DNA from 3 places in the Arthrobacter sp. RT-1 genome. Region 1 is predicted to be linked to each of the others. Evidence: riboswitches for the same ligand, from Rfam matches in the RefSeq annotation. Region 1 holds a riboswitch; each other region holds the start of a gene.
What was found. Region 1 has a riboswitch for S-adenosylmethionine ahead of DXK94_RS14600 (bifunctional o-acetylhomoserine/o-acetylserine sulfhydrylase). Riboswitches for the same ligand answer to the same signal wherever they lie in the genome.
Positions count from the first base shown of each region.

Region 2: it holds a riboswitch for S-adenosylmethionine, as region 1 does, so the genes downstream of both, DXK94_RS19220 (cobalamin-independent methionine synthase II family protein) here and DXK94_RS14600 (bifunctional o-acetylhomoserine/o-acetylserine sulfhydrylase) in region 1, are expected to answer to the same signal.
Region 3: it holds a riboswitch for S-adenosylmethionine, as region 1 does, so the genes downstream of both, DXK94_RS01760 (DUF1737 domain-containing protein) here and DXK94_RS14600 (bifunctional o-acetylhomoserine/o-acetylserine sulfhydrylase) in region 1, are expected to answer to the same signal.

Region 1 is NZ_QRGQ01000017.1:40,336-47,324, reverse strand. Features, by position in the region: gene DXK94_RS14600 (bifunctional o-acetylhomoserine/o-acetylserine sulfhydrylase) at 57-1,382, opposite strand; SAM riboswitch class IV at 1,428-1,543, opposite strand; gene DXK94_RS14595 (VOC family protein) at 1,709-2,347, shown strand; gene DXK94_RS14590 (HNH endonuclease signature motif containing protein) at 2,669-4,219, shown strand; gene DXK94_RS14585 (CPBP family intramembrane glutamic endopeptidase) at 4,259-5,038, opposite strand; gene DXK94_RS14580 (DeoR/GlpR family DNA-binding transcription regulator) at 5,236-6,024, opposite strand; gene hutI (imidazolonepropionase) at 6,121-6,989, opposite strand, start outside.
Region 2 is NZ_QRGQ01000040.1:221,657-228,645, reverse strand. Features, by position in the region: gene DXK94_RS19245 (hypothetical protein) at 1-537, opposite strand, end outside; gene DXK94_RS19240 (RNA polymerase sigma factor) at 534-1,085, opposite strand; gene DXK94_RS19235 (YegP family protein) at 1,381-1,731, opposite strand; gene DXK94_RS19230 (adenylosuccinate synthase) at 2,041-3,330, opposite strand; gene DXK94_RS19225 (M14 family zinc carboxypeptidase) at 3,590-4,639, opposite strand; SAM riboswitch class I at 4,865-4,971, shown strand; gene DXK94_RS19220 (cobalamin-independent methionine synthase II family protein) at 4,984-6,189, shown strand; partial or broken gene DXK94_RS21565 (uracil-DNA glycosylase) at 6,407-6,989, shown strand, end outside.
Region 3 is NZ_QRGQ01000002.1:77,292-84,280, forward strand. Features, by position in the region: gene DXK94_RS01730 (glutamate--cysteine ligase) at 1-112, shown strand, start outside; gene DXK94_RS01735 (hypothetical protein) at 42-755, opposite strand; gene DXK94_RS01740 (HNH endonuclease signature motif containing protein) at 825-2,663, opposite strand; gene DXK94_RS01745 (DUF1905 domain-containing protein) at 2,805-3,122, shown strand; gene DXK94_RS01750 (O-succinylhomoserine sulfhydrylase) at 3,119-4,327, opposite strand; gene DXK94_RS01755 (rhodanese-like domain-containing protein) at 4,328-4,738, opposite strand; gene DXK94_RS01760 (DUF1737 domain-containing protein) at 4,735-5,013, opposite strand; SAM riboswitch class IV at 5,027-5,142, opposite strand; gene opgC (OpgC domain-containing protein) at 5,377-6,989, shown strand, end outside.

The DNA.
Region 1 (6,989 bases):
CTGTGGAGGCTGCCTGCCCGCCTGACGTTCCGGCCGCCGTCGCGCCTTGATCCTGGTCAGGCGCCCGACGCCGCCTTTGCTGCACGGAAGCCGGCCTCAAGGTCGGCCAGGATGTCGTCGATGTGCTCAATGCCCACCGACAGGCGGACCAGCCCGGGGGTCACGCCGGCCACGGCCTGCTGCTCCGGGGAGAGCTGGCTGTGGGTGGTGGACGCAGGGTGGATGACCAGGGACCTGACGTCCCCGATGTTGGCCACGTGCGAGTGCAGCTCCAGGGCGTCCACGAACCGTTTGCCGGCCTCGGCACCCCCGGCCAGGTTGAAGGACACAATGGCACCGGTCCCCTTCGGTCCGTACTTTCGGCCGCGCTCGTACCAGGGGCTCGAGGGAAGGCCCGCGTAGGCGACGGATTCGACGTCGTCACGCGCTTCCAGCCAGCGGGCAACCTCCGCGGCGTTGGCCACGTGGCGTTCCACGCGGAGACTCAGCGTCTCCAGACCCTGGGCGATCAGGAAGGCGTTGAACGGCGAAACAGCAGAGCCCAGGTCCCGCAGGAGCTGGACGCGTGCCTTAAGGATGTAGGACAGGTTGGCGCCCAGGGCGCCGCCCTCCCCGAGGTCACGCCCATAGACCAGCCCGTTGTAGGTGGGGTCCGGGGTGTTGAAGCCGGGGAACCGCTCCGGGTCCTTGCTGAAGTCGAACTTGCCCGAGTCCACGATGACGCCGGCGATGGCTGAGCCGTGGCCGCCGAGGTACTTCGTGGCTGAGTGGACCACGATATCCGCGCCCCACTCGAGCGGACGGATCAGGTACGGCGTGGACAGCGTGTTGTCCACGATCAACGGCACACCTGCCTCGTGGGCGGCCTGGGAGACGCCTTCGATGTCCAGGACATCCTGCCGCGGATTGGACACCACCTCGGCAAAGAAGAGCTTGGTGTTCGGCTGCACGGCGGCGCGCCACTGGGCCAGGTTGTCCGGATCCGCCACGAACGTGACGCTGATGCCGAACTTCTTCAGGGTGTGGGCGAAGAGGTTGTAGGTTCCGCCGTAAAGGCTGGGGCTCGCGACAATATGGTCGCCGGCCTCGGCAATGTTCAGGACAGCGAAGGTCTCGGCTGCCTGTCCGGAGCTGAGCAGCAGGGCTGCCAGGCCGCCTTCGAGGCTGGCAATCCGTTGCTCCACCGCGTCCTGGGTCGGGTTGCCGATGCGCGTGTAGATGGGCGCCAGTTCCGCCAGCGCAAACCGGTTCGCGGCGCTTTCCGCGCTGGGGAACACAAAGGACGTAGTCTGGTAAATGGGCAGCGCACGGGCGCCGGTGGCGCTGTCCGGTTCCTGTCCGGCGTGGATCTGGCGGGTTTCGAAGGACCATCCGTTGGACATTCAAGGCTCCTTTGACATGGGCCCGGGGCGGGCTGGGAGCACCACGGGCCGCGCTTGCCATCCGGCCGTTGCCGGACAGCCAGGTCCTCACCCGGGGCACCCCACCGCGGATGGAGGGTTGCCGGCCAGCGAGCCGGGGCTTGGCGCTGGCGCTCATGACCTGAGCTCAGTGTAGGAACATTGCCGGCTGGCCGGACAGCATTGTGACGAACATAGTCCTGCAGGTTTCGCCGCCTGAAGGTGGCCCGTGAAGGGGTTGACCTCGGAAAATCCCAGTAAGGCAACCCTTAGCTGAGAGCCCGATCACAAAGTGCCAAGATGTTGGCATGCGCATGGATCACGTCTCTTACGCCTGTGAACACGATGGCCTCGCGGCCACTACCGAACGTATTTCCTCTGCCCTCGGCGTTGAGGCAGTGAAAGGCGGGGTACACCCCCGGTTCGGAACCCGGAATATGATCATCCCGCTCGCGGGACACAAATACCTCGAGGTGGTGGAGGTCCTGGACCACCCCGCATCGGACAAGGCACCCTTCGGGCAGGCAGTACGTGCCCGCTCGGCGGCCGGCGGCGGATGGATGGGCTGGTGCGTCGAAGTGGACGACCTCGCCCCCTTCGAAGAACGCCTCGGACGCTCCGCCGTGAACGGCAACCGGAAATTCCCGGACGGCCGTGAACTGGTGTGGAAGCAGATCGGCATCCTGGGGCTCATTGCCGACCCCCAGGTTCCGTACATGCTCAAGTGGGAGGGCGACCCCTCCCTGCACCCGTCCAACGCCTACGACAGCAACGTCAAGATGAGCTGCCTCACCATTGCCGGTTCGGCTGCCCGGGTCACCGAGTGGCTGGGCGAACCGGTGGAGAAGCCGCTGGAAGACGTGGCCGTGGAGTGGGTGGCGCCACACGGGACGCCGGGCATTCTGTCAGTTACGTTCGAAACCGCCAGCGGAGCCGTCACAATCTGACCTCCTGCTGCGTGGTCCGGTGCTGCCGGATCACGCAGGGGCACCCCCCTTGGGTTCCCTGTCCGACCATCTTCGGCCGCCATCAGCATGTGACAACGAAGTCACCTGCCGATGGCGGCCGAATCCATTTCCTGGCGTGCCCGGTCTTGGTTTGCCGGTTCCTTGGTTTGCCGGGTTCTTGGTTTGCCGGGTTCTTGGTTTGCCGGGTTCTTGGTTTGCCGGGTTCCAGACGGTCGCAGACAGCAAGGGTGGAATGCGTGCTGGACCCGGCATGCTGAAATCCCTCGGTGCTTTGTCAGACCCCCCTGTCATAGTTTTCCTATGGCAAGCAGGGCGGCATTGGAAGCGTTGGAGGTCCTTGAGGCGTCCCTTGCTGAGCTGGGTGCTGTGCTGCGTGGGACCGGTGAGGGTTTTGATCCGTTGCGGGAGCAGGCTGATCGGAGCCTGGACGGGCTCGCCGGGGTCGCCCGGCTTGAAGCACGGACCGCGGCGTTGAAGGTGCATCTTGCGGCAGGGTATGCAGAAGCTGCCAAGGCTGTGGCGTCACGGGCCATGGTGCCGTCCGGGGCGATGGCGCAGGAAGCGTCGATGGTCGCGGAGGTCGCGGGTGTGTTGACTATTGGTGCGCGGGCTGCCGGTGTGCTGCTGGAGCAGTCGCAGGTGCTGGCCAATGTTTTGCCGTTGACCTTGGCGGGGTTGCAGGACGGTAGCTTGTCGTGGGCGCACGCGAAGGCCATGGTGGAGGAAACCGCCACCCTGGATCGGGCCGGGGCCGCCGCGCTGGAGGAGCATTTCCTGGGCCCGGACGCACCGAACCTGGCCACCGGGTGTGCGGGGCCGGGTGAGTTGGTGCCGCACCGGTTCCGGCACAAGGCCCGGATCTGGCGCGAACGCCACCACCCCGAATCCCTTGAAAAACGCCACGCCAAAAGTGTCGCGGAGCGGCGGGTCGAACACCGTCCGGACCAGGACGGGATGGCCTGGTTCCACGCCTACCTCCCTGCCGATACCGCGTCGGCGATGTGGAACCGCACCACCGCCCTGGCCCGGGGACTGCAGGGCCCGGACGAGTCCCGGACCCTGCCTCAGATCTGCGCCGACATCTTCGCCGACGCCGTCCTCAGCAACGGACAGAACGGGCAGCACGGGCAGACCGTGCAGGATTCCGGCGGTACTGTTGCGGAGGTCCGTATTCCGCACGCGGAGGTCCTGGTTACGGTGCCCGTGTTCTCGCTTATGGGTCTGACGGATGAACCGGCGATGCTCGACGGCTACGGCCCGATCCCGGCGTCGATGGCGCGGAAGTTGGTGGCGGACGGTGCTGGCTCGTTTTATCGGGTGCTGGTGGATCCGCGGGACGGGGCGCCGCTGGAAATCGGGCGCACCAGCTACCGGGTTACGAAGGCTATCCGGCGGTGGCTGCGTATGAGGGACGGGAAGTGCCCGTTCCCGGGCTGTTCCAACAACTCCCTGGACAACGAAGCTGACCATTTGTTGGCGTGGCATCACGGCGGGACCACCGGGATCAGCAACCTGGGCCAGCCCTGCCCGAAGCACCACCGCCTGAAGCACACCAGTGGTTGGACACCCACCCCGGCCACCAAAAACGAACCACCCGGCTGGATTTCACCAGCAGGCCGAAGATACAAAAGCGAACACCAGGACTGGGAACCACCACAATGGCCGGATCAACTCAGGCGCGAGCTGCATCGGAAGCGGAAACGGAGACAACTTTCACGGCGGAAGCGAAACGTGCACCGGCCGCGGTCATTGACCAAGGGTGGTCCCTACGGCTACCCGGACCTTTGCTACATCGGGCTGTCCCCGGGTGAGGAAGGCCTGTTGCGTGTCCTGCACGGGACCGGAAACTGAGCAACGGCCCGCTTGTGCCCCGCCCGTCGTCGTGCCCGCCTAGCCCAGGCCCACGGACCTTCCAAAAAGGCTGAAGCCGACAAAAGCGACGATGTCCAGCAACGCATGTGCAATGACCAGGGGCATGACGCGCTTGGTCCGGGTGTAGAGCCACGCGAAGACAATACCCATGACCACATTGCCGATGAACGGCCCGAAGCCCTGGTACAGGTGGTAGCTTCCACGCAGGAGCGCGCTGGCGGCAATGGACAGCGGCACGCTCCAGCCAAACTTGCCGAAGCGGTTCAGCAGGTAGCCCACCACGATGACTTCCTCCACCACGGCATGCCGGATGGCGGACAGGATCAGAACCGGCACCGTCCACCAGTAGGCGTCCAGCGCACTGGGAATGATCGCGGTGGTTATCCCCAGCGCCCGGCCCGCGGCGTAGAGGCCGAGCGACGGGATGCCGATCAGGGCCGCCAACCCCACCCCCTGCATCATGTCCATTCCCGGCCGCGCAAAATTGAAGCCCAGCTTCCGGAAGGCTGAGCCCTGATTGCCAACATCTCCGGACGCCGCCTGCCGCTGGTCAGTGAGGAAATAGATCACCAGCAGCACAGGAACCAGCGCGAAAATGATGTCCAGCAACTGGTAGGTCAGGTCAAAATACTCGCGTGTACTCTGGGAGCGGTTCAGCGTTGAGGTGCCCTCGGCCAGCGGCGCACGGGTCATCTTGTCCAGGAGCTGCACCACGGAGTACACGGCGGACTGGCCAAGGGAGAGGCCCAGTACAATCCAGACTTCGAACTTCAGGCGGCGGCGGGAGGGAACCAACATGTACCCATCTTGCCTGCAGTTGCTGGGTCAAGCCTGACCGAGCAATCCACGCGTGGCGCCGGCGGTATTCGGAGGGCGGTGTGCAGGCCTGCCGTATCCAGGCCGGAGGTATTGAGGCTGGGGATATTCAGGCCGGGGATATTCAGGCGGGATATTCAGGCCGGGGATATTCAGGCCTGCCGTATTGAGCCGGGAGTTCAGCTGGGCGCGACGATAACTTCGGTGCCATTGGCCTCGAAGGCCGCCTTGTCCCGCGGCGAGATCCCGGCATCCGTAATCAGCCGGGTGAAGTTGTACCCGTCCATGGTGGCAAAGGCCCGGACGCCCACCTTGGAAGAATCAGCCAGGACATAGGAAACCCGTGCCCGGCTCGCGAGCAGCGCGTTGACGGATGCCTCCCCCTCGCCGGTGTTCGTTGGCCCCACTTCCGGGTCGATGCCGTTGACCCCGATGAAGGCGATGTCCAGCACTACCTTCTGCATGATGATGTCCGTGTAGGGGCCCACCAGCTCGTAGGACCGGGGGTTGAGGATGCCGCCGGTCACCATGACCTTGATATTGGGCCGCACCGCCAGCTGCCCGGCGATGTTAATGGCGTTCGTGACCACCGTCAGCGTGGGCTGGTTGGAGGGGGCGTTGAGGTCTTCGCGGGTGGCGAGGATCTGTGCCAGCGCGGTGCTGGTGGTGCCGCCGCAGAGACCGATCACGGCGCCCGGCCTGATCAGCGCGGACGCCGCCTGTGCAATCTGTTCCTTGGCTTCGGCGTGGTCGTCCCGGTTGTAGCGGCCGGGAAGGTCGTACGCCAGGGCACCGGTGGTGGCTCCGCCCCGGGTCCTGGTGAGGAGCCGGCGCTTGGCCAGGCTGTCCAGGTCCCGCCGTGCGGTGGCCGGTGATACGCCCAGGTTGCTGACGATTTCATCGACTTCCACCTGGCCCGATTTGGCCAGCAGGTCAAGGATGGCGGTCAGCCGGTCAGTGCGGGTCATGCAGGGCCTCTCGGTACTCCGGCCATCGCTTCGATGACGCTTTCTGATCATAACAGAAGCGAAACGATCACCTTACGTCACAAAGGTGGCAGGGATTTACCGTGCCCGGTCTCCGGCCCGCCACACAGCGTACGTCAACGGCATGCCCGGCCGGTAAGCGAGGTGCGTGGCCGAAGGCGCGTTAAGCATGTGAAGGTCCGCCCGGTGCCCGACGGCGATGGAACCGACGGCGCGTTCGCCGTCGGCGTCGTTTCCGGTGTCCTTGTGCAACGCCAGGGCGCCGCCGTAGGTGGCGGCCCGGACTGCCTCGTGCACACTGAGGCGCATCTGGAGCACGGCAGTAGCGACGCAGAACGCCATCGAGCTGGTGTAGGAGGTGCCGGGATTGCAGTTGGAGGCGAGCGCCACCTGCACGCCGGCGTCCAGGAGCGCGCGGGCGGGTGCCAACGGCTGCCGGGTGGAAAGGTCGCACGCCGGCAGGCACGTGGCCACGGTCCCCCGCGAACCCTCGCCGGCGGCTGCGTCCCAGCCCGACCAGGTTCCGGCGAGCGCTTCGACATCCCCGCCGGCCAGGTAATTCACATGGTCCACGCTGGCTGCGCCGAGTTCCACGGCCAGCTGCACGCCGGGGCCCTCGCCGAGCTGGTTGCCGTGCACGCGGAGTCCGAGGCCGGCGTCGCGGCAGGCCAGCAGGACCCGGCGTGACTGCTCAGCTGTGAAGGCGCCTTCCTCGCAGAAAACATCAGCCCACTGAACGTAGGGACGGACCGCAGCCAGCATGGGACCGCACACCAGGTCGGTGTACGCCTCCGGATCCTGGCCCGCCGGAACCAGATGGGCGCCCAGATACGTCACCTGGTCTGCAACGGTGGACGCGATGCGGGCACTGCGGGCCTCATGGTCAGTGTCCAGGCCGTAACCGGTTTTCGTCTCCAGGTAGGTGGTTCCTTGTGAGACGGCTTCCG
Region 2 (6,989 bases), on a different contig from region 1:
ATGATGGCTGTCAGCAGGACCGGGTCCTGCTGACACCGGTTCCGCGGCAGGCTGCCCTGCGCCGGGACCGTCCACGCCATCCGGGTCATCCGGCTGCACCAGTCCGGCGGCGGCCTGTCCTTGGATGGTCCAGGACGGTGACCAGTTTTCCAGCAGCTGCTGAACAGAGTGGCTGCCTCCGTCGGGAGCGGGTGAACTGGCAGCGACTCCTCCTATCCCGGTGCCCATGCCGGCAAGCAGGGCAAGGCCCAGGACAGTTGGCCGGTGCCGGCGCAACCGCCGCCGCAGCGCCAGCTCATCGCCGGCAGCATCCTGGACATCCTTCAGCACGTTTAAGCCCGCTGCCGCAGGTTCCACGGCTTCCGTCGCGGAACCCGCCATCAACCGGGCAAGCGGGCCGGAGGGAGCGGGCACGGGAAGGGACGCCAAAGATCCGAGTGAAAGGAGGATGCTACGGAGATCGGAATCGCCGGCCTGGCCAGCGTCACTGAGCATGTCATCCACCAGGTGGTGCAGGCTGTCCGGGGAGCGCGTCATGGTGTGAGGTACTCCTTCACGCCGGACAGCTCCCGCAGCTTGAGGAGCGCGCGCCGCTGAAGCTGCTTCACGGCCCCCGCCGTTTTGCCCATGGCCTCGGCCGCCTGCTCAACGGTGAGCCCGGCCACCAGGCGAAGCGACAGCACTTCCCGCTGGTCACCGGGAAGTCCGTCCAGCAGCCGGAGGACCTCCTGCGGGGAGATGCGCTCCAGCGCCACGTCTTCGGCCGATGAGTCTTCCCGCCGGTCCAGTTCGGGCTCGAACGGCAGTTTTGCGGGGGTGCGGTTCTGCCGGCGGTGGTCATCGACCATGCGGGCGTGGGCTACAGAGAAAATAAATGTGCGAAGTCCTGCGGCACCACCGTGCATAGTGGCAAGCCGGGGCAGGACGGAGAGGAACACCTCCTGCATTGCCGCCTCCGGATCCTCGACTCCCCGGGCTGTGAGATAGCCCAGAACCTGTGATGCATACGTCCGGTAGACGAGGCTGAACACGTCAGCCTGGCGGGATTCATCCCGCAAAGCCTCGTCGGTCAGTGCATCGGTCACGGACGTAGTGCTTCCAGTCAAAGAGGGGTTTGTTTGCCCGGGAAGGCCTTCCACAGGGGTGGAACGGCTTTTCCCCGCATTACTTTACCCCTCGGTAACCACTGCGCCGGGACCGCCACGGGCGTCACCGGTTCCGGCATGAGGCAGCTGCCCCTGCCACCGGATCAATGAAAGAGCCGGTCTGGAACGTGATGGGGGACAAGTTCCAGACCGGCGCTACATAGGGGTAATCGCTGACGACGGCGAAAGGGTTACGCGTTCCTGAAAAAACTTTCCAAAACTTTTTGGAGGAGGTTCAGCGGGCCGCGGCCGGGATCCAGCGCGGTGCACTCCCCTGCCGGCGCGGTTCCTTGGCGATCGTAAAAGCGTGCACCCTGGCGGGGACGCGCTGGTCATCGCAGTCAGCCTGGGGCCTCATTGGAGCAACAGCGGGAGCCGCGGCGGAGCTCCTGGTTACTGCCCCGGCAGGGCAGAGATCGGTGACCAGACCGGTACCTGCGCATTCACGGACGGCGGCGATCCCGGCGGCGAGTGCGGACTTGTCCTCAAAAGGCCCGGACACCGCCATCACCGTGCCATCGGGGGCCAGAAGCCGGAACCTGAAAAACGAATCTGAGTCGACAAAAGCTTCGAACTTTCCGGCCATAAGAAATCCTTCCGGTCTGCGGGATCCTGCCCGGCGACATCCTTGTCGCCAGCTGGTCTGTGCGCGGTGCTGCGCATGTTCCCGCGGGTTTGGTCGAACGAATTGGTGATTGCATCACGTGGTGTTGATAAGTCTGTCGTCCAATGACGCAGCCTCACAAGACCAGCCGGGTTAACCCTATGTAAATTGCCATACTTTTGGGAAGACAAACGGCGGGCCACCCACTCGGGTGACCCGCCGTCGTCGTCCCCACCCACTCCCTAGCCTCGCAAGCTCGGCCAGGGAACCCTGCGGGCGTGGGCCCACACGTCAGTCGTTGATAAGGTCGTTCACCACGATGGTCTGGTCACGGTCCGGGCCCACGCCGATGGCGGAGAACCGCGTGCCGGACAGCTTTTCCAGGGCCAGCACGTAGTTGCGGGCGTTCTCGGGCAGGTCAGCAAGGGTGCGGGCACCCGTGATGTCCTCGGTCCAGCCTTCGAAGTATTCGAAGATGGGCTTGGCGTGGTGGAACTCGGTCTGCGTCATGGGCATCTCGTCATGGCGCACGCCGTCCACGTCGTAGGCCACGCACACGGGGATCTGCTCGATGCCGGTGAGGACGTCCAGCTTGGTGACGAAGTAGTCCGTGAAGCCGTTGACCCTGGATGCATGGCGGGCCAGGACGGCGTCGTACCAGCCGCAGCGGCGCGGGCGCCCGGTGTTGACGCCGAATTCCCCGCCGGTCTTCTGCAGGTACATGCCCATCTCGTCGAAAAGCTCGGTGGGGAACGGACCGGCGCCCACGCGTGTGGTGTACGCCTTGATGATGCCGATGGAGCGGGAAATGCGGGTTGGGCCGATGCCGGAACCCACCGAGGCGCCGCCGGCAGTGGGGTTGGAGGAGGTGACGAACGGGTAGGTTCCGTGGTCCACGTCCAGGAATGTTGCCTGGCCGCCTTCCATCAGGACCACCTTGCCCTCATCGAGCGCCGTGTTCAGGACCAGGGTGCTGTCGATGACCAGCGGACGGAGCCGCTCGGCGAAGGAGAGGAAGTACTCCACGATTTCCTCCACCAGGACGCTGCGGCGGTTGTAGACCTTCACCAGCAGTTCGTTCTTCTGGCGCAGGGAGCCCTCCACCTTCTGCCGGAGGATGGACTCGTCAAAGACGTCCTGCACGCGGATGCCCAGCCGGGCCACTTTATCCATGTAGGCCGGGCCGATGCCGCGTCCGGTGGTTCCGATGGCGCGGCTTCCCAGGAACCGCTCGGTCACCTTGTCCAGGACCTGGTGGTACGGGGCCACGAGGTGGGCGTTGGCGGAAACCCGGAGCTTGGAGGTGTCTGCGCCGCGAGCCTGCAGCCCTTCGATTTCCTGGAAGAGTGCTTCGAGGTTCACCACGCAGCCGTTGCCGATAATGGGAACCGCGTTGGGGCTGAGAATGCCTGCCGGCAGCAGCTTGAGTTCGTACTTTTCACCGCCTACGACGACGGTGTGCCCGGCGTTGTTGCCGCCGTTGGGCTTGACGACGTAGTCCACGCGGCCGCCCAGAAGGTCAGTGGCCTTGCCTTTTCCTTCGTCGCCCCACTGGGCTCCTACGATCACAATTGCTGGCATGGGATCCTCCCCCATTCGTTCGGGCTGCCCGGGTCCGGCCATGGAGGTGGCTTGCCCGGTGCGGCGCCGTTCATGAGAATGCCCCGAATGGACCGGCCGTCGCTGGTCCGCGGGACGGGGCAGCGATGCAAGAGTTCCGGGGCTCTTACCACCCAAGTTTAGCCGATGAGCGACTTTGTCCACTCGTTGGGCCGCCGCGGTCCTTCTTGCAGGGTAAAGGACTCCTGCAGGCAAGGACCGCGGCGGGTGGGCGTTATGGCTACTCGCCGTCGGCTTCCTCGCCCGGCCGGGACGTCTGGGTGGCAAGGCTGTCCCAGAAGGAGGTGTCGGCGTCGGCGATGGAGCCGTCCGCAATTGCTGCCGCGGTTGCAGTCAGCGTGGTCACGGTCTGCTGGATCAGGTAACCGTTGCTGCGCAGGCCCAGGGCGACGCCGTCCGCGTAGTGGTCGGACATGCCACGCATTTCGAAGAGCAAGGTTGCGATGCCGTACTCAACGGCAATCCCATTGCGGCTGATGGTTTCGGCGCTGCCGCCCACATACTTGCCCAGGTGGCCCCAGCCGGTGGAGTCGACGTTGTTGAACACCACGGCGCCCAGCTGCTTGGACTTTTCCACCACGGCAGGATCGGCGTTGGGTGTGGTTGGGTAAAGGATGGACCCCGAGACCAGCTTTCCGTCGCGTTCGCTGCGTGTGCCCTGGTGGTGCAGGTCGATCATGTAGTCGATCTTGTGCTGGCGCATCACATTGTTGTGCAGCGCCTGCGTTTCCGGCTGGATCTTGTCCACGTGGTCGCGGTTGAGGTCCACTTCCTCGGCGTTGTAGCGGGTCATGTTGCGGTCACCCTTGGCCAGGTAGTCATCCAGCGGGAAGTTCACGTCCCCCATGGCGCCGTCGGCGTTCAGCATGGGAACGATCAGGATGTTCACGCCGTCCAGGATGTCCTCCGACTTGCCCGTCCCGAGGTGCTTGACGAATTCCAGGGCGCCTTCGGTGGTGAGCTGCTCATTGCCGTGCTGCTGCGTGAGGTACAGGATGGTGGGTTTCGCCGGGTCCGAAATGTACTTGACCAGGTGGATGTCGCGTCCCTTGACGGTCTGCCCGATGACCTCAAGCTCCATGGCGGACTGGCGGGCATCCTGGTCCTTCAGGAAGGAAACCATCTGGTCATAGCTGGCCAGCTTCGAGGTGGTGATTTGGCCGTTACCGTCGTAGTTCGGACCTTCACCCACTGAATGGGCGAGCGGTGCCGGTCCTGCCACAACGGCAAGAGCAAGGGCTCCGGCGGCCAGGGTCCTGAAAGTTGCCACGGTTTTTCTCACGGTGCGTTACCTCTTTCGAGTGCATTAGGTGCGTCCAGCCCGCTATGTCCCCCATTGCCGGCTGTGACATCAGCCAACCAAGCTGGACAGAACCTGTCAATGGACATGACTGGTGTCCGCACCCAGTTATTACGAATCGAAAGCTGTTAACGCGGCGCGACATATGGCGAAGCGAATTTGCCCCCGCCCGCGATGGTGGATTTAAGTGACAGTGAACCATCCGGAGCGGCCAAGAGACCTGGCTCAATGACGCCGCAGCAACCCGTCAGGGCAGGACACGTCCTGCCTGCAGAAGGTGCTACTGCCAGGACCGATGGAAAGGAAAATCCAGCATGTCCCTGAACACCGACCACATCCGCGTTACCCACGCAGGTTCGTTGCCGCGCACGCCCGAGCTCATCGCCGCCAACGCGGCGCGCGAGGAAAACCCGGCCGACGTGGAGGGATACAACGAACTCCTCACCGCTTCCGTTGTGGACCTGGTCCAGCGTCAGCAAAGCCTGGGCATCGATATCCCGAACGACGGCGAGTACGGCCACGCGATGTCCGCCGCTGTGGACTACGGCGCATGGTGGTCCTACTCATTTGCCCGGATGGGCGGCCTGGAACTGGACAATGACGCCACATGGGCCGTTGAGCCGAAGGAATCCGCCCCCGGCAACGTCCAGCTGACGGGATTCATCCACCGCCGCGACCGCGTCCTTTTTGCCGAGGCCTACAACGATCCCACCAGCGGCATCTTCACTGGCGGCGCCAAGCCGTTCCCGAAGGTCACGGGACCGCTGGTGTACACGGGCCAGGACGCGGTGGCCTCGGACGCTGCCAACCTCAAGGCAGGCCTTGCCGCAACCGGATTAAAAGAAGGATTCGTGGCAGCGCTCTCCCCCGGCAGCGCATCACGGATCACCAACGAGTACTACGCCACGGAGGAGGAGTATATCTACGCCTGCGCGGACGTACTCCGCGAGGAGTACAAGGCCATCGTGGACGCCGGCCTCATTTTGCAGATCGATGATCCCTCCATTGCTGAGAACTGGGACCAGATCAGTCCGGAACCCACCGTTGAGGACTACCTCAAGTTCACGCAGATCCGGGTGGAAGCGCTGAACTACGCCCTCCGCGGCCTTCCCGAGGAGCAGGTGCGCTTCCACCTCTGCTGGGGCTCCTGGCACGGCCCCCACACCACCGACCTCCCGTTCGCGGACCTCGTGGACACAATGCTGCAGATCAACGCCGGCGGGTACTCCTTTGAGGCCGCCAACGTTCGCCACGAACACGAGTGGCGGGTGTGGGAGGACACCAAGCTCCCCGAGGGCAAGGTCATCATCCCCGGCATCGTCTCGCACGCCACCAACGTGGTGGAGCACCCGGACCTCGTGGCAGACCGCATTGTCCGTTTCGCCGAGGTAGTGGGCCGCCAGAACGTCATTGCCTCCACGGACTGCGGCCTGGGCGGGCGCGTCCACCCCCAGATCGCCGTCGCCAAGCTTGAAGCACTGGGAGAAGGCGCCCGCCGGGCAACCAAGCGGCTCTGGTAACAGCCGCCCCTTCTCCGCCAGCCAGGACCGCCGGTTCCCTGCTCCACAGTATTGGATGCAGGGGACCGGCGTTTCGTTTCTCCGGGCTTGCTAAACTGGAACAGGCCGACCCGGAATCGGTCCACCCCATCTCAACCGCCGCTCATATGTGGCGCCTTCGTGCGCCCATATCCGCCGGCGGCAGCACCGCCAATCCCCGCAGGAGATCCAGCACTACATGACAGCCCTGGCCCCCGAATCTTTCCATGAGCAGCTCCTGAGCCGCCGCTACGAACCCAATGTTGCCGCCGTCAATGAACTGTGCGATTCCCTGCAGGAGACCCGGCCCGGCACGGTAGTGCCCTACGTCGACCCCATGCATGACGTGGACGAATGCCGCATTATCAGCCTGTTCTCGAACATCGGCGCGGCCGACGAGTCCGGCTTCATCACCCCGGGAGACCAGGACGCCGCTACCCGCATGCTCGGCATCCAGTGGAAGCTGGGCCTTCGCCCCGAGTTCGTCATGCCCTGGAACGTGCACCCCTGGCACGTCCCGGGCGAGGTCAACGGGAAGTTCACCCCGGACCAGATCCAGGCCGGCCTGAAGCCGCTGCTGAAGTTCCTGGCACTGGTCCCGCGCGCCTCGGTGATCGTGGCCCACGGCACCGAAGCCAACCGCCTGGCCAACCTGCTGCTGAAGACCGAGGTGCCGCTGCTCTGGCGCCGCGGCCTGAAGACCTACAAGGTGCGGTCCCTGAGCGGACGCGCTTTCGCCGGTTCCCCCGCCCGCCAGGAGGAGTACCTCGAGGACATGCGCG
Region 3 (6,989 bases), on a different contig from region 1:
CATGGGCTTCGGCGCAGTGGTCAGGCACGCCGTGAACATCACTATGAGCGGAGCCGCGGATTTACCGGAGGCTGATGCGGTTCCGGAGCTGCTGCGGGTGCGGCAATCCTAGGGGAAGCAGTTTCCGGTCCCGCTGCATAGCGCATCAGCCTGATTCCTGCGGCGAGTTCCACGGCGTAGAAAACAAAAGGCGGGAGGTCTTTGTAGCGCAGGAGCATGGCGGCGAAAAGCGGGGCACTCGCGGCTGCGCCTGTGGCCGTGGGCCCTTTGAGCGGTGAAAGCAGGAGGGCTCCGCCCAGCGCGCCAATGCCGAAGGTCTGCAGGCCCGCATAGCTGAGGAATGGCCAGGCCGGGCCGCGCCGGTAAGCGAAACGTTCGATGTCAGCGGCCCGTCCGGCGAGGGTCACGACGAACATGGGACTGCCCGCCAGGAATGCAGCGGCCGACGCAGTGGCCAGCTTTTGCGCTGGTCCGGGTCCGGCTCCGGAGTCCTTCACCGGGCCGGACTGGTGCTGTTGGGCCCGCCCGAGCTGTTGGGCAAACCTGGCGAAGCCCAGGGGGGCCGCGGCGGTGCCGGCAGCGGCCAGGAACTGGCCCAGAATCCAGAGGCCGCGGTGGCGTTCCAGGGTAGACAGCCTGACGGCAGGGTCATGGATGGCGTGGACATTGCCAACCATGGCGATTCCCAGCCCCCAGCACACGCTCGCAGCGGTGATAACGGCTCCTGCCCGGCGGTACGGTTTCAGCTGGCTCACAACCCGACTCCTTTCACTCCCGCCCTGGCCGTGGAAAGAAGCACTGGTATCGGCCAGATGAGGCCGAAGCTACTCCTTGCTCGATATTGGGTCAACGGTCCTGTGACCTGCCGGCACAGGCACAGGCACCCAGGAGGGTAGGAGTTCCCAGTCTCTGCAGGGGTCCTCAGGCAGGACAACGGGCATGGTGTAGAACTCCTCCCACAGTGGATCGTCGGGTGGCAGTTCGTCGATGTCCAGGAGGTTGTCGCCAGGTGGTTCCTCCAATGGAGGTGCCGGGTACATCAAAACCCGGAGCGGGTCCTCCGGCAGGACAAGGGGCATGGCGTAGAACTCCTCCAACAGTGGATCGTCGGGTGGCAGTTCGTCGATGTCCAGGAAGTTGTCGCCGGATGGTTCCTCTGGTGGAGGTGCCGGATACATCAGATCCCCGAGCGGGGGAAGATCTTTGACCGGCAAGTCCTGCGGAACCCGCGGCTGAGGCATGCCACCCTGCAGGTCGTCGCCCCCTTCCCGCCAGAACCCTTCGGGCCAAAACCCTTCCGGCCATTGTGGTGGTTCCCAGTCCTGGTGTTCGCTCTTATAGCGACGGCCTGATGGTGAGATCCAGCCGGGTGGTTCGTTTTTGGTGGCCGGGGTGGGTGTCCAGCCGCTGGTGTGCCTGAGGCGGTGGTGTTTGCGGCAGGGCTGACCCAGATTGGATATTCCGGTGGTCCCACCGTGATGCCACGCCAGCAAATGGTCTGCTTCGTTGTCCAACGAGTTGTTGGAACAGCCCGGGAACGGGCACTTCCCGTCCCTCAAGCGCAGCCACCGGCGGATGGCCTTGGTGACCCGGTAGCTGGTGCGGCCGATTTCCAGGGGCGCCCCGTCCCGCGGGTCCACCAGCACCCGGTAAAACGAGCCGGCCCCGTCCGCGACCAGCTTCCGGGCCATCGACGCCGGGATGGGTCCGTGGCCGTCGAGCATCGCCGGTTCATCCGTCAGCCCCATGAGCGAGAACACGGGCACCGTCACCAGGACCTCCGCGTGCGGTGCGCGGACCTCCGCAACCGTACCGCCGGAATCCTGCACGGTCTGCCCGTTGCGCCCGTCCTGTCCGTTGCTGAGGACGGCGTCGGCGAAGATGTCGGCGCAGAGCTGGGGCAGGGTGCGGGACTCGTCCGGGCCCTGCAGTCCCCGGGCCAGGGCGGTGGTGCGGTTCCACATCGCCGACGCGGTGTCGGCAGGCAGGTAGGCGTGGAACCAGGCCATCCCGTCCAGGTCCGGACGGTGTTCCACCCGCCGCTCCGCGACACTCCTGGCGTGGCGCTTCTCGAGGGATTCGGGGTGGTGGCGTTCGCGCCAGGTCCGGGCTTTGTGCCGGAACCGGTGCGGCACCAACTCACCCGGCCCCGCACACCCGGTGGCCGGGTTCGGTGCGTCCGGGCCCAGGAAGTGCGCCTCCAGCGCGGCGGCCCCGGCCCGATCCAGGGTGGCGGTTTCCTCCACCATCGCCTTCGCGTGCGCCCACGACAGGCTCCCGTCCTGCAACCCCGCCAGGGTCAACGGCAAAACATTGGCCAGCACCTGCGACTCGTTCAACAGCACACCGGCAGCCCGCGTACCAATGGTGAGCACACCGGCGACTTCGGCGACCATTGACGCTTCCTGCGCCATCGCCCCGCACGGCACCATGGCCCGCGACGCCACAGCCTTGGCAGCTTCTGCATACCCTGCCGCCAGATGCACCTTCAACGCCGCGGTCCCGGCCTCAATCCGGGCGACCCCGGCGAGCCCGTCCAGGCTCCGATCAGCCTGCTCCCGCAACGGATCAAAGCCCTCACCGGTCCCACGCAGCACAGCACCCAGCTCAGCAAGGGACGCCTCAAGGACCTCCAACGCTTCCAATGCCGCCCTGCCCGCCATAGGAAAACTATGACAGGGGGGTCTGACAAAGCATGGGGCAGCCCATCCAGCCCGGTGGTCAGGGTAACCGGTGTCTGGCCGTTAACTGGCAGGGCCGCCGGTCGTAGCGCGCCGCCAAAGCGACGTGGCATACTCAGGCGCGTGACGCCGTCGTACGAATTCCACGCCGAGGTATGGCTCAATCCCGGCGAAGCGGGCTGGCATTTCGTCACCCTGCCTGCGGACGTGGCGGATGACATCAAGGAGCGGACCGCTGCCAGCAGCAGGGCCTTCGGAGCGGTGAAGGTGACAGCCGATATCGGAGGCCACTCCTGGCAGACCTCGCTGTTCCCCGACACCAAACGCGGCACCTATCTTCTGCCGGTCAAGAAGACCGTCAGGGACAAAGCCGGGATCGGCGCCGGGGACACCGTGGAAGTCCGGCTCGACTTCCAGCCGGACCATGCTCCACAGAACTAGATCTGTTTGAGGGCCTGTTCCAGGTCCCGGATCAGGTCATCGGCGTCCTCAAGCCCCACGGACAGCCGCACCACGCCGTCGCTCAGGCCGATGGCGGCACGGCCTTCCGGCCCCATGGCGCGGTGCGTGGTGGTGGCAGGGTGCGTTATCAGGGACTTGGAATCGCCAAGGTTGTTGGAGATGTCGATGATGCGCAGCCCGTCCAGCAGCGCAAAGGCGGCTTCCTTGCCCGAGCGGCCGCCGGACGGAGCAAGCTCCAAAGTGAGCACCGTACCGCCGGCGCGCATCTGCTTGGCCGCAAGCTCATACTGCGGGTGGGACTTCAGGAGCGGGTACTTCACCCAGCTCACGGCGGGCTGCTGCTCCAACCACTCGGCGAGGCGCAGGGCGGTTGCGGAAGAGTGGTTGACGCGCAGGGACATGGTCTCCAGGCCCTTGGTGAGGACCCACGCGTTGAACGCGGACAGCGACGGCCCGGTGTGGCGCATCAGCTGCTTGACGGGCCCGTCAATGAATTCCTTGGTGCCCAGGATGGCGCCGCCCAGAACCCTGCCCTGGCCGTCAATGTGTTTGGTGCCGGAGTAGACGATAACGTCCGCACCGAGCTGGCCACAGCGCTGCAGCAGGGGAGTGGCAAAGACATTGTCGACGACGACGGTGGCACCCGCGGCGTGCGCGAGTTCGCTGACCGCGGCGATGTCCACGATCTCCTGCATCGGGTTGGACGGCGATTCGAAGAAGACGGCGGTGGTGGGCTGGGACAGGGCCTCACGCCACTGCTCCAGGTCCGGCCCGTCCACGAAGACCGTCTCCACGCCCCAGCGGGGCAGGATTTCGTTCAAAATCACGAAGCAGGACCCGAACAGCGAACGGGCGGCAACAACGCGGTCGCCGGCAGCCAGCAACGCGCCGAGGGCGGTAAAGACGGCGGACATGCCCGACGCCGTCGCAAAGCACGCCTCGGTGCCCTCGAGCAGGCGGAGCCGCTCCTGGAATGTGGCCACCGAGGGGTTGCCGTACCGGGAGTAGACGAAGCGCTCGTCCTCACCCGTGAATGCCCGCTCGGCGGCGGCAGCGGATTCGTACACGAAGCCCGAGTTCAGGAACACGGCCTCGCTGGTTTCCTGGAAGTTGGTGCGGTCCAGCCCACCGCGGACGGCCTGGGTGTCAGGGCTCCAGCCGGCGGCGTCGTTATTGAAGGTCACTTAGTTCTTTCCCAGGTTGGTTGGCAGGCCGCGGTTCTTCCAGCCGTTGACGGTGCGTTCGCCGTAGCGGTCCGGCTCACCCTCGAAGCCCTCCAGGACGTTGTACGAGGTGAAACCGGCCTGGGTGGCGGCGATGGCCGCGGAGATGGAGCGCTGGCCGGAGCGGCAGATGAACAGCAGCTCGGTCCCGTTGTCCTCCGGCGCCTGCTGGCTCAGGTCTTTGATGAAATCGGGGTTGGGAATGCCGCCCGGGAACGTCCACTGGATGAACAGGGGATCATTGTCAGTGGCCTTGGTGTCCGGAATGCCGATGTGGGCCCATTCGCCCTCGGTGCGCACATCCACCAGGATGGCGCCCTGCTCCAGCTTGGCCCAGGCCTCCTCAGGCGTCAGGTCTCCTGCGTAGCTCATGCGTGGCCCTCGCCGTCGAACTCGAGGTCCTCGGTGCCTGACTCCAGGTTGTCAACAGCAGTGGCGACGGCGGCATCAGCCGAAGCGATGGCCGCCGGCAGGACCAGGGCCTGGGCAACGATGACGCTGCTGCCATTGAACGTTGCTGCCGGGCTGCCGTGCAGGACATAGCCCTCGGCCAGGGCGGTGGAAATCCGTTCACAGAAAGACCTGTCATCCGGGCCGGTGACAAGCCGGTACGACAGTCTCTCTTCAGGGGCAGGTGCGTCAGACACGACGGATCTCCTTCTCTCACGCTTGCAGCTCGAATCGGTCGATATGCCGAGTATTCACCTGAGGCACCCCGCCGCGAAAGGGAGGGTTGCCGACCGGCCAGTCAGGGCTTGGCGCCGGTACTCATTACTCCCCAAAAACGTAACATCTGGCACGCGGAGCCGCACCGCCGCCGTCGTCATGTTCCGTAACTGAACGGTCCGGGCCGTGGTGGGCGACGATGCGCACCTCAGCAAGGGAACGTCCGACGGCGGCATCGCCGCAGGTGGGCGGGCGTTCCTTACCGTCCGCCAGGCCTGCGTCCGGATAGAGTTCACGTGGGGCATCGCCCCGTCACCAGGTCATCAGCAGGGGGTCCCATCAGCATGCGTACAGCCGTGCCTCGAGTCCGCGCCGGGTCATCCACCGTGCCCCTCCACCGGAAAACGCTGGCACTCCTCGCCGTGGTGCTGATGGCCCTCATCGCCGTAGTGCTCCCCGCCGGGCCCGCGCAGGCCGCACGGAGCTTTCCGGAAGAGGGGAAGCCGCTGCTGGGCGCAGTCCTTGAATGGGGCGAGGATACCGCCGCCGATTTTGCGGGCCGCTTGGGTGCGTCACCGGCCGTTTTTGGCCATGACATCACCTTTCCCTACCGTCCATCCGAGCAGGACGACATTGAGGGCTTCCTGGAGCAGTCCTCGCTGCAGGGCGCCCACGCGATGCTCACGGTGAAACCGACGGTGCCGCTGGATCAGATTGACGGCGCGGCCGCGAAAGCCTTCGCCGGCGAGGTGCGGGAGCTTGCTTCCACCTTCAAGGGCCAGCTGCTGATCCGGTTTGCCCCGGACATGAACGCAAGCTGGGTTGAATGGGGACAGCAGCCCGCTGCCTACCGCGCAGCGTTCCAGGCCGTGACGGCGGCGTTCCGGGAGGCTGACGGCGGCACGGTGATGGTCTGGGAACCGTACCTGGGCACGGACTATCCGTTCGGCCGGAACCGGAACGCGCCTGCGCAGGGAAGTGAAGGGTTCGCGCTGCTTGACACCAACGGTGACGGCCAGTGGGACGGCGGAGACTCAGCCTACGCCCCCTACTATCCCGGGGACGATGCCGTGGATTGGGTGGGCCTGACGGCCTATCACGACGACACAGCCGGCGGTGCGGCGGTCAATACCGTCCCCCGCGCGGGGGAGCTGCAGGAGATGCTGACGGCCTCCGGCGGGGAAAACTTCTACGCCACCTATTCGGAGGGGCGCGACAAGCCGTTCCTCCTGCAGACCGCCGCGTTTTACAGCCCGGCTTCCGGTGGAGCCCCGGAAGCGGACATCAAAACGAGCTGGTGGGACCAGGTGGTGGGGACGGCCACTGATGCCGGGTTCCGCATGACAGGGGCGGTGGTGTGGGATGAGCGGACCAGTACCCGGGATACCGGAGTGGCAAGCATCGACTGGCTGCTCACCGGAAACCCGGGCATCGCCAAGGCCGCCCTGGGCAGGCTGGAAGCGTCCCCCATTGTCACCGGCCCCGTCACCGAGGTCAGCTCCGGCAGTGCGTTCGTGCGGGCCAACACCCTCACCGGGGCGGCTGCGTGGACAGTGGGGGCGGCGCTCCTCATCCTCCTGGTCGCCCTGTGGCAGATTCCCCGCCGGGTCAATGCCGCAACGGCGTGGGGATACTCAGACCCGTCCAGCAGGGATTCCCGGGTGGATATGCTGCGCGGCCTGGCCATTGTTTTTGTGGTCGTCAACCACCTGGGCATGACCTCGCTGTTCCAGTTGCTCACGCAGGAAGCGGTGGGGTTCGTCTCAGGCGCCGAGTTGTTCGTCCTGTTCTCCGGCCTGGTGGTGGGCATGGTGTACGGGCCCTGGGCCAAGGACGACTTCGGAACGGTGGTGGACCTCACCTCGCGGAGGGCGGGCAAGCTCTACCTGACCGCGCTGATAGTCCTCATCGGCGTCTTCCTGGCCTCGCTGCTGCCGATCTTCCGGACCGACGCCCT